Regions from separate parts of the Amycolatopsis sp. NPDC004368 genome, predicted to be linked through region 1. Evidence: riboswitches for the same ligand, from Rfam matches in the RefSeq annotation. Region 1 holds a riboswitch; each other region holds the start of a gene.
What was found. A riboswitch is a leader RNA that binds a small molecule or an ion and turns the genes downstream of it on or off. The one in region 1 is predicted to bind S-adenosylmethionine.
Positions count from the first base shown of each region.

Region 1 (3,551 bases):
AAGTTCCGCGAAGCCGCCGAGGCCGGCGACAAGGACAAGGCCCTCGAGCTCCAGCGCGACGCGGCCCGCAAGCTCGACAAGGCCGTCACCAAGGGCGTCATCCACGCCAACCAGGCCGCCAACAAGAAGTCGGCGCTCGCGAAGCGTGCGAACCAGCTCTGAGCTGATCGCGTTCAGTCAGACCTGAAGAGGCCCGGTGATCGGCTGGTCACCGGGCCTTTTTCGTGCCATCGCAGCCGCCCGCGCTCGACGACGCCGGGCCGTGTTCCGACAACCTGGACCAGCGGATCGCCGAGCGCTTCCCCGCCCGGCCTGCAGGCACCTCAGCCCGCGCTCCACGGCGTGCTCCACCGCACGCCGGGCCAGCCTCCCGACAAGTCAGGCCGCTGATCACCAAGCGTTTCCCGCCCAGCCCGCAAGCACCTCAGCCCGCCCTCCACAGCATCCTCGGCTCCGCCGCTGAGCCGGCCGTTCCGACGACTCGGGCCCGGCCAGCCGTCACTGAGCATTTCCGGCCAAGCCCGCTCGCAGCTCAGCTCGCGCTCCACAGCGTGCTCAATTGCACGCTGAGCCCGCCGTCCGACGAAGTCAGGCCAGCCCATCACCGAGCATTTCCCGCCCAGCCGGGACCCACCTGAGCCCTGCGCTTCGCTTGGACGAGAAGGCTGGGCCCGGAAGCCGAAAAGGCGATCAATCCCGGACCTGCGACCGCGCAGCCTCCGGCGCGGCTAGCGACCGGCCCCGCATGGCGCTTGCGGCCGACTCAGCCCGCGTGCCGACAGCCCGAACCCCGCCTGAGCAGGGTCAGCGTTCACCCTTCGCGGCCACGACCTCGACCACCGCGCGTTCCAGCGCGTAGTCCGCGTCGGCCGCCGCGCCCTTGACCTCGGCGTTCAGGCGGGCGACCACGCGCATGGCGGTGGCGAGGCCGTCCTGGTTCCACCCGCGCGACTGGCCCTGCGCCTTGCGGATCTTCCACGGCGGCATGCCCAGCTCGCCCGCCATCTGGTTCGGGTTGCCGCGGCCGGCCGCGGACACGCGCGCGATGGTGCGGACCGCGTCGGCGAGGGCGTCGGCGACCAGGACGTGCGGCACGCCCAGCTGCATGGCCCAGCGGAGCGACTCCAGCGCCGCCGCGTAGTCGCCGCCGACGGCCTTCTCGGCCACGGCGAAGCCGGTCACGTCGGCGCGGCCCGTGTGGTAGCGGCGCACGGCCTGCTCGTCGACCACGCCGCCGGTGTCGGCGACGAGTTGCGTCGCCGCGGAGGACAGCTCGCGCAGGTCCGAGCCGACGGTATCCATCAGCGCCAGCACGCCCGCCGCGTCGATCTTGCCGCCGGCGCGACGCACCTCGTTGCGCACGAACGACTCCCGCTCGGCGGGCTTCGTGAGCTTCGGGCACTCGGTGATCTCCGCGCCCGCCTTTTTCAGCGCCGCGGGCAGCGCCTTGGCGGCCTTGCTGCGCCCGCCGCCGTTGTGCACGACCACGAGCACGATCCCGTCGGCGGGCGCCTTGAGGTACGCCAGCACCGCGTCCGCCAGCTCCTGCGAGATGTCCTGCGCCGCGTCGAGCACGATGACCCGCCCCTCGCTGAACAGCGAGGGGCTCACCAGCTCGGCGAGCACCGGCGGTGTGAGTTCCGACACCCGGTTGCGCGTCATTTCGGCCGTCGAGTCCACAGCCCGCGCGGCGTCCAGCGACGAGCGGACAGCCCGCTCGATGAGCAGTTCTTCCTCACCGAGGACGAGGTGCAGCGGCGCGGGTGCGGTGGTCACCCCACCATCCTCTCACCCGCCCGGCCACACACCGTCTTCGGTGATGTGCGCCGCCACCGTGGCACGAGGTGATCGCCATGTCGTACGGTGTACCCGAGGCAGCGCCCGCTCGACCCGAACACCGCGGCGCGCCGACAACTGAACACCGCTCATCCAGAGGGGCAGAGGGAACGGCCCGACGAAGCCCCGGCAACCGGCGTACAGCCTGTCTTCCCGAATTTGCGGGATAGCTGACGACCACGGTGCCAATTCCGGCCCGCTTCGGCGGGGCAGATGAGGAAAGGAACCTCGCGATGACTGCAACCCTCGGAACGTCCTCCACCAAGAAGACCCTGGACCTCGGTCCTGCCGTCGAACTGGTGTCGAAGGAAGAGGGCCACCGGCAGCCGCTCGCCCCGGAGTTCGTGTCCGCGGAGGACTTCTCCCCGCTCGAGGTCGCCTACGACTTCGGCCGCGTGCGCCGCGAAGACATCGAAGCCGGCCCCAAGAACATCTGGCGTTACAAGAAGCTCCTTCCCGTCCCCTCGACCGTCGAGGAGATCCCGAACACCGAACCCGGCGGCACCCGCCTGGTCAAGGCCGACCGGCTGGCCAAGGCCCTCGGCCTGAAGACCGTGTGGGTCAAGGACGACACCGGCAACCCCACGCACTCCTTCAAGGACCGCGTGGTCGCCGTCGCGCTGGCCGCGGCCCGCGAGTTCGGCTTCGAGGTCCTCGCGTGTCCCTCGACCGGCAACCTGGCCAACGCGACGGCCGCCGCCGCGGCCCGCGCCGGCTGGAAGTCGGTCGTGCTGATCCCGAGCAACCTCGAGCGCGCCAAGATCCTCACGACCGCGGTCTACGACGGTGACCTCGTCGCCGTCGACGGCAACTACGACGACGTCAACCGCCTCGCCACCGAGCTGGCCGCCGAGCACCCGACGTGGGCGTTCGTGAACGTCAACGTCCGCCCGTACTACTCCGAAGGCTCCAAGACGCTCGGCTACGAGGTCGCCGAGCAGCTCGGCTGGCGCCTGCCGCAGCAGATCGTGGTGCCCATCGCGTCGGGCTCGCAGCTGACCAAGGTGGACAAGGGTTTCCGCGAGCTCGGCCAGCTCGGCCTCGTGGAAGCCAGCCCCTACAAGGTTTTCGGCGCCCAGGCCACCGGCTGCTCCCCCGTCTCGACGGCGTTCCGCGCCGGCCACGACGTGGTGCAGCCCGTGAAACCGGACACCATCGCCCGCTCGCTCGCCATCGGCAACCCCGCCGACGGCCCCTACGTGCTCGACGTCGTGAACCGCACCGGCGGCGCGATCGAGGACGTGAGCGACGAGGAGGTCGTGGAGGGCATCCGGCTGCTCGCGCGCACCGAAGGCATCTTCACCGAGACCGCGGGCGGCGTGACCGTCGCGACGGCGAAGAAGCTCGTGGAGACCGGCAAGCTCGACCCCGACGCCGAGACCGTGCTGCTCATCACCGGCGACGGCCTCAAGACGCTCGACGCCGTCGAAGGCCGCATCGGCCCCAAGGCGACCGTGCCGCCGTCGGCCGCGGCCGTCGCCAAGGCGCTCGGCTACTGACCTGACGACGGGCCCGCGGGCCGCTCCTCACCGGGGCGGTCCGCGCGGCTCACCCCGGCGGGCCACGGCCGGCCCGCCGTCTCCGGGCACCACCGCCGTGTCTCCGTCCACATCGGTCCGCGTCACGAGCACACCCAGCGTGCCCAGTACGTCCACTGTGGACTTTGCCGGATGTCCGTAGCTGTTGCCCGCACCCACGCTGATCATCGCGGCCCG
Region 1 is NZ_JBSGDT010000007.1:38,632-42,182, forward strand. Features, by position in the region: gene rpsT (30S ribosomal protein S20) at 1-162, shown strand, start outside; gene holA (DNA polymerase III subunit delta) at 805-1,776, opposite strand; SAM riboswitch class I at 1,923-2,056, shown strand; gene thrC (threonine synthase) at 2,070-3,335, shown strand; gene ACWEOE_RS13060 (ComEC/Rec2 family competence protein) at 3,363-3,551, opposite strand, start outside.

Region 2 (3,551 bases), on a different contig from region 1:
CCGGCGACGGGGATGCCCTTGCGCAGCACGATCCGCACCTTGGGGTCGTCGCCCTCGGGGCGCCCGGTGTAGAGGGAGAGCTCCTGGGCCGCGCGCCAGGCGAGGTTGGTGGCATCGGTGGGCACCGAGCCTTCCCCCTCGCCGTAGACCTCGAGCCCGGGATCGTCGGTGGCCGCGACGGTCACCTCGTCCGTGAGCGACAACGCCTGGAACACGGTGACCAGGTCGTGGTAACCGTCCTCACGCAGGTCACCGATCGCCAGGTGCAGGTTGACCTTGGCCGGGACCCGGACGGTGACTGGTGGTGGAACTACGGCGAGCACCCGTCAAGCCTACGTGGCCGGACGCCTGGGCTCCCCACCAGGAGAAAACAGCCGTTTTCAGGACGCGTGTCCCAACCCTTCGGACACGTCCCCGCCACTTTCGGACTTCGTGTCCGGCGCGGGCCCGCGCACCACCTCGTAGCGCAAGTGGGTCACGTCGCGGTCGGTCCACTGCCGGACCTGGCGCAGCTCGACGTGGGTGTCGCCGAACAACCGCCGCCCACGGCCCAGCAGCACCGGCACGAGGTGGATCTCCAGCTCGTCGAGCAAATCCGCACGCAGCAACGCTTGCGCCGCGCCGGCGCCGTGCACCAGCACCGCCCGCCCGCCCGCGGCGGCCCGCGCGTCGGCCACGCACTCGCCGACGTCGGTGTAGAACCGCGCGCTACCGGGCGGTGTGTCGTCCGGTTCGACGTGGTGCGTCAGGACGTTGATCGCCACGCCGTCGTGGTGGTCGCCCTGCCACCGCCCGGCCAGCTCGAACGTGCGCCGGCCCGAGATCACGGCACCGGTCGCCAAGGCCTCGCGGTAGATCTCACCGCTGGGCCCGTCGCCGAAACGGTCGTCGAGCCAGTTGAACAGCCGCCCGCCGCCCTCGCCGAGCTCCTGCCCACGCCGATCGTCGGGCCCGGTGATGAACCCGTCGAGGGACATCGACATGTACAGCCGGATCGGTCCGCCGTGGTGCGTCATGTGATCCTCCTCGTGTCGCCGGACACGAGGACGTCGAACGAGCTCCCCGGAAATCGACAGGGCCCCTCGAATCCGCGAGGGGCCCTCTCGATTCCGGAAGACCGTGGCTCAGGCGGCGACGCTCTGCGGACCGCGGGCGGCCTGCGTCACGTGGGCACCGCGGTCGGCGATCCACGCCAGCGCCGCGTCGGCCCGCTCACCGCGGACACCCACGCGGAAGCGGGCGATCGGGGTGTCACCGATGCGGGTCAGGCCGCCGCCGATGGTGGCGAGCTCCACGTCGAAGCGGCCGGCCGCCTCGGGCAGCAGCGCGCCGACGGACGCGAAGCCGATCAGCACGATGTCGGCGGACCGGTCGTACTTGGCGGTCTGCGCCCGGGCCGTTTCGATGGCCGGCAGCACCGCCTGCGCGGTCCAGCTGCCGGGGGAGGCGATGAGGTCGAGCACGTGGCCGCGTTCGACGACCGCGCCGTCTTCGAGCACCGCGACGTCGTCGCAGACGCGGCGGACGACACCGGCGTCCGGCGTGGTGAGCAACACCGTGGTGCCCAGCTCGGCGCGTGCCCGGTCGAGCACGGCCAGCACGGCGCCGGCTTCCTCGGGGGCGATGCCGGCGGTGGGGTCGTCGGCGAGCAGCACGGCGGGGCCGGCGGCGAGCGCCTTGGCCACGGCGACCCGGCGCAGCTGGCCGGGCGTGAGGTCGGCCGGCTTCTGCGCGGCGCGGGCGGTGAGGCCCACGAGGTCGAGCAGGTTGCCGACGCGGCTCTTGCGCTGCGGGCCGTCGACGCCGAGCTGCTCCAGCGGCGTGGCGATGTTGCCGGCGACGGTGCGCTCGGCGAGCAGCTCCGGCTTGGTGCCGACCACACCCAGCTGACGGCGAACCTCGCGCAGCCGGCGGCCGTCGAGTGCACCGGTGTTGAGGCCGTCGAGCCGCACAACACCGCGGTCGGGGCGCTCCTGCAGCGCGATGCAGCGGGCGAGGGTGGACTTGCCGGAGCCGGCGGGGCCCACCACACCGAAGAGGGAACCGGCCTGCACGTCCACGCTCACATCGCGCAGCGCGGAAACCGGATTTCCGTTGAGGGGAAAGGACTTGGACACGTTTTCGACAGTGATCACGAAGGAAGCTCCAGGCATGGGGCGCAGCGCCGTTTCCGGGCGCGCCGGGCGTCACCGAATCACCGTCCTTTTCGGACGGTGCGCAGAATTGCGTGAATAAGGATCAGGCGATGACCATGGAGCGTCGACACGCACTTACCGTGCGGCGACCTTCGTCAACAACACGCCGTCGGGTCAACAGGAGCGGGCGGGCTACCCTCTTCATCGGAAACAGCCTCCATCGGTCCTGGCTGTAGCACCTGCCCCACGGAGGGTGGTTGCTGCGACTTCGGCGAGCCAGGTCTCTCAGTCGCTCGGGATGGACTTTCTGAGTAAAGCCGATCCCATTGGGTGAACGCAAGCGCGTTGGTGCAGATCACACGAGTGGTGGTGCCCGAATACCGGGACACCCGCAGTCACATCGTGGACCCCGAATGCTCCGGCACCGAACTTCCTCGGCCCGCCAACCGCCGTCGCTCTTTCCACTGTGGACTGTTCCATTCCCTGGTGCAGCGAGGATTTTCGTCGTGAATGCGCTCGCGATCGGGCCCGGTTGGTAACTGACGGTTCGGCGAACTACCTCGCGAGGGCGAGACATCGCGTCTTCCCGACCGGACTCTTGTCCCGCCGGTGAGCCGTTCACGGGCGTCCGCCACCCCCGTTGTGATACAGCCGTATCAGATACAGTCGTACCACGAAAGCGAGGGAGCACGATGCCGCGACGGGTCGACCACGAGCAACGCCGGCGCGAGATCGCGATGGCGGTGTGGCGCATCGCGGCCGAGCGCGGCCTGGAATCGGTGAGCCTGCGCGAGGTGGCCGCCGAAGCCGGCGTGTCGCTGCGGCTGGTGCAGTACTACTTCGAGACGAAGCACAACCTGCTCGTACTCGCCCTGCGCTACCTCCACGAACGCGGCGAGCAGCGCACCCAGGCCCGCGTGGCCGCGCAGCTGGACCAGAGCGTGCGCGGCGTCGCACGGACGCTGCTCACCGAACTGCTCCCGCTCGACGCCGAACGCTCGCTGTCCTTGCGCGTGCACCGCGCCTACTTCAGCCGCACCCACAGCGACCCGGCGCTGGCGAAACTGTTCGTCGCCGCCGAAACACCCGTGGAGGACCTGCTCACCAGCCTGCTCCGCCGCGCCGCCCTGCCCCCGGGGATCCAGCCCCGGCACGAGGCGAACCTGCTGGTCGCGGGCATCACCGGCCTGGGCCTCGACGTGCTGCACGGCCGCTTCACCCCGGCCGAGGCCATCGCGACACTCGACTACCACCTCGGCCGGTTGTTCGGCCCGAGTCAGGCTTGAGCGAGCCGTACGAAGTCGTGCACGTCGAGCTGCTCGCCGCGGGTCTTCGGGTCGATTCCGGCGGCCACGAGCAGCTCACCGGCGCGGTCGGCCGACCCGGCCCAACCGGCGAGAGCCGCGCGCAGCGTCT
Region 2 is NZ_JBSGDT010000002.1:159,076-162,626, forward strand. Features, by position in the region: gene ACWEOE_RS04280 (4-(cytidine 5'-diphospho)-2-C-methyl-D-erythritol kinase) at 1-323, opposite strand, end outside; gene ACWEOE_RS04285 (dihydrofolate reductase family protein) at 381-1,016, opposite strand; gene ACWEOE_RS04290 (methionine ABC transporter ATP-binding protein) at 1,125-2,135, opposite strand; SAM riboswitch class I at 2,334-2,440, opposite strand; gene ACWEOE_RS04295 (TetR/AcrR family transcriptional regulator) at 2,828-3,421, shown strand; gene rsmA (16S rRNA (adenine(1518)-N(6)/adenine(1519)-N(6))-dimethyltransferase RsmA) at 3,412-3,551, opposite strand, start outside.
Region 2: linked by a shared signal. The riboswitch ahead of ACWEOE_RS04290 (methionine ABC transporter ATP-binding protein) and the one ahead of thrC (threonine synthase) in region 1 are both predicted to bind S-adenosylmethionine.

Region 3 (3,551 bases), on a different contig from region 1:
CCCGGGCGACGATCTGGCGCAGCGCCAGCACGACGCGGTCCACGTGCTCTTCGGTGCTGCCCAGGCCGAGGCTCACGCGCACGGCCTGCTGTCCTTCGCGGCCGGTCGTGCCGATGAGGCGCTTGGTGGCGACGTGGGCGCAGAACGCGCCGTCGCGCACGCCGATGCCGTACTCGGCCGAGAGGACCGCGGCGAGCCAGCCGGGTTCGAAACCGTCGACGACGAAGCTCACCGTGCCGACGCGGTCGACCGGCGCGTCGAACAGGCGCAGCTCGGCGCAGCCCGGGATGCCGGCCAGGCCCTTGCGCAGGCGCTCCAGCAGCGCGGCCTCGTGCTCGCCGATCGCGGTCCAGTTCGCGGCCAGCCGCTCGCACGCCACGCCGAGCGCGTACACGCCGACAGTGTTGGGCGAACCGGCCTCGTGCCGTTCGGCACCCGTGTTCCACACGACGGCTTCCTCGGTCACGAGCTTCGTCGCGCCCCCGCCGGCGAGGTACGGCTCGGAGGCGCGCAGCCAGTCGGACCGGCCGATCAGCGCACCGGCGCCGAAGGGCGCGTACAGCTTGTGCCCCGAGAGCGCGACGTAGTCGACGTCCAGCTCCCGCAGCGAAATCCGGCGGTGCGGCGCGAGCTGCGCGGCGTCCAGCGCCACGCGCGCGCCGTGTTTCCGCGCCACGGCGGCGATCTCGGCCACGGGCAGCAGCTCGCCGGTCACGTTCGACGCGCCGGCGACCACCACCAGCCGCGGACCTTCCGGGCAGGCGGCGAGCGCTTCGTCCACAACGGACACCGCGGCCAGGCGCGTGCGCGGCAGCTGCACGCGCCGCACGTTCGGGCCCCGCCACGGCAAAAGTGCGGCGTGGTGCTCGGTGTCGAACACGACCACCGACGTGCGCCGCGGCAGCGAGCGGGCCAGCAGGTTGAAGGAATCGGTGGTGTTGCGGGTGAACACGACGGTGTCGGTGGTACGCGCGTCGACGAACCGGCGCAGGATGTCGCGCGTGCGCTCGTAAAGCCGGGTGGACACCTGCGACGCGAAGCCGGCGCCACGGTGCACGCTCGCGTACCAGGGCAGGAACTCGTCGACGGCCGAACGCACCGCGTCGAGACAGGGCGCGCTCGCCGCGTGGTCGAGGTTCGCGTAGCCGATCTCGTCACCGGTCACCAGCGGCACGTGCAGCGCCGCCCCCGCGACCGCCGGAACTTCTTGCGCGGCAAGGGTTTCGGCGGGGGTTTCGGTACGATCCAGGGCGAGAGTCATGGCGGTGCCTCCTCGGCAGTCCGGGGGACCCCCGGCGAGGGGCCCGCGCTTGCCCGCCGCACATCGCGACCGGCCCGGTCCTCACCCGGGGCACCCCACCGCGGTAGGAGGGTTGCCGGCCAGCAAGCCGGGGCTTCGCGCTGGCACTCATGACCTGTGCTCGAAGGTAACCGATTCCGGGCCCCGGGAGAAACCCCCGTCCCGTGATCTGAGACGGCGCTCACAGCATGACGCCCCGCCGCCGGCGAACGTCAGCGACCCAGCTCGCCCCGCCACCGGGCCAGCCGCCCGGCCCGGTCGACCGCGCGGAGGCGGCGTTCGGTCGCGTCGCGGTCCCGCGCCGTGGTGACGACCAGCAGCTGGTCGTCCTCCTGGAGCCGGCTGGTCTTCTGCGGGGTGAAGCCGGCGCCGCGGCGGACCACGAGGCTCACGGTGGCGCCTGGGGGCAGGCCGAGCTCGGAGATGTACACGCCGTGCAGCTTCGAGCCCTTCTGGATCCGCACCTGCAGCAGCTCGGCGCCCAGCTCGTCCAGCGGCGCGGCGTCCACCTCGATCTCCTGGGCCTCGGAGGTCTTCGCGAGGCCCAGAAGCCGCGCGAACGGCCCGAGCGTGGCCCCCTGCAGCAGCGTGAGCACGATGACCAGCACGAACACGGCGTCGACCAGCTGCCCCGCGCCCGGCAGGCCCTGCGAGAGCGGGATCATCGCGAGCACGATCGGCACGGCCCCGCGCAGGCCCGCCCACGAGAGGAACGTCTGTTCGCGCCAGGGCAGCCGGAACGGCAGCAGGGCGATCACCACCGACAGCGGCCGCGCGAGCAGCAGCACCACCGCGCCCGCGACGAGGCCGGGCACCACCGTCTCCAGCAGCCGGCTCGGCGAGGCGAAGAGCCCGAGCAGCACGAACAGTCCGATCTGCGCGATCCAGCCGAGGCCTTCGGCGAACGAGAGCGTGTCGGACCGGTGCGGCAGCTTCGAGTTGCCCAGCACCAGCCCGGCGACGTAGGTGGCGAGCAGCCCCGACGCGTGCGCCAGCTGCCCCGAGGAGTACGCGAGGATGCACACCGCCACCGTCGCCAGGGGGTAGAGACCGGTGGCCGGCAGCGCGGCCCGGCGCAGCGCCATCGCGCCCAGCCAGCCGAAGAGCAGGCCGATCGCCAGGCCGGCGGCGAGTTCGTAAACGACCAACAGCGGCAGGGTCCAGTCCACCGCATCGGTCGACGCGAGCACGATCACCGCGATGTACGCGGGCGCGTCGTTGATGCCCGACTCCAGCTCGAGCGCGCCGACGAGCTTCGGCCGCACCCCCACCCTCCGCAGCACCGAGAACACCGCCGCGGCGTCGGTCGAGGCGAGCACCGAACCCCACAGCAGCGCGAGCCGCCAGTCGAGGCCGAGCAGCCAGTGCAGCGCCGCGCCGGTGACCGCGATGCTCACGGCCACGGCCACTGTGGACAAAAGGATCCCCAGCCCCAGCGCGGGTTTCACGGCCTGCCACCGCGTCGTGAGCCCGCCTTCGGTGAGGATCATGACGAGCGCGGCCAGCCCGAGTGACTGGGTGAGGCCGGGGTTGTCGAACCGGATGCCGAAGCCCGATTCGCCCAGCGCCACGCCGATGCCGAGGTACAGCAGCAGCGAGGGCAGGCCCAGCCGGATCGACACGCGCACGGCGACCACCGACGCGAGCAGCACCACTCCGCCGATCCCGAGCAGCAGGGGAAGCTGGTCCATCTCCGCCCCCCTCCGGTCACCGTGGGCTTCCAGAATAGAGAAACGGAGGCGCTCACTCGTTCGTGCACCACCGGACAACTCGGGCAAAGAGGTGTGTTAGGCCGCGGGAGAGCCACCCAGGGTTGCCAGATCGACACCGAGCGCGGCAAACGGCCGCGCCGCCGAAGGCCGCAGGCGCACCGCGCGTTGCCGATCACGCGTGACCCATCCCGCGTCGACCGCGCGCGCCAGGATCGCGGCGGGCACGGCGCCGGCGAGGTGGTCGCGCCGCTCCGTCCAATCCAGACAGTCGCGCAGTAGCGGGCGCCGGCCGTGCTCCGGCACGGCGACGCCGAGCTCGCCGAGCACCTCGCGCCCGGCCGGGGTGAGCGTGAGCCCGTCGCCGGTGCCGACGATCCCGCTCGCGATCAGGCCTTCGCGCAGCGCGACGCCGACGGTGCCGGCGAGGTGGTCGTAGCAGCTGCGCGCGAAACTCAGGCGCTGCGTGCGCAGGGACGCCTTCAGCCCCACCGGTTCGCGGTGCTCGGCGTGCTGCGCCAGGCGCTCGATCAGCTCGGCCA
Region 3 is NZ_JBSGDT010000010.1:190,839-194,389, reverse strand. Features, by position in the region: gene ACWEOE_RS17465 (aminotransferase class V-fold PLP-dependent enzyme) at 1-1,261, opposite strand, end outside; SAM riboswitch class IV at 1,302-1,416, opposite strand; gene ACWEOE_RS17460 (potassium/proton antiporter) at 1,513-2,991, opposite strand; gene ACWEOE_RS17455 (ArsR/SmtB family transcription factor) at 3,088-3,551, opposite strand, start outside.
Region 3: linked by a shared signal. The riboswitch ahead of ACWEOE_RS17465 (aminotransferase class V-fold PLP-dependent enzyme) and the one ahead of thrC (threonine synthase) in region 1 are both predicted to bind S-adenosylmethionine.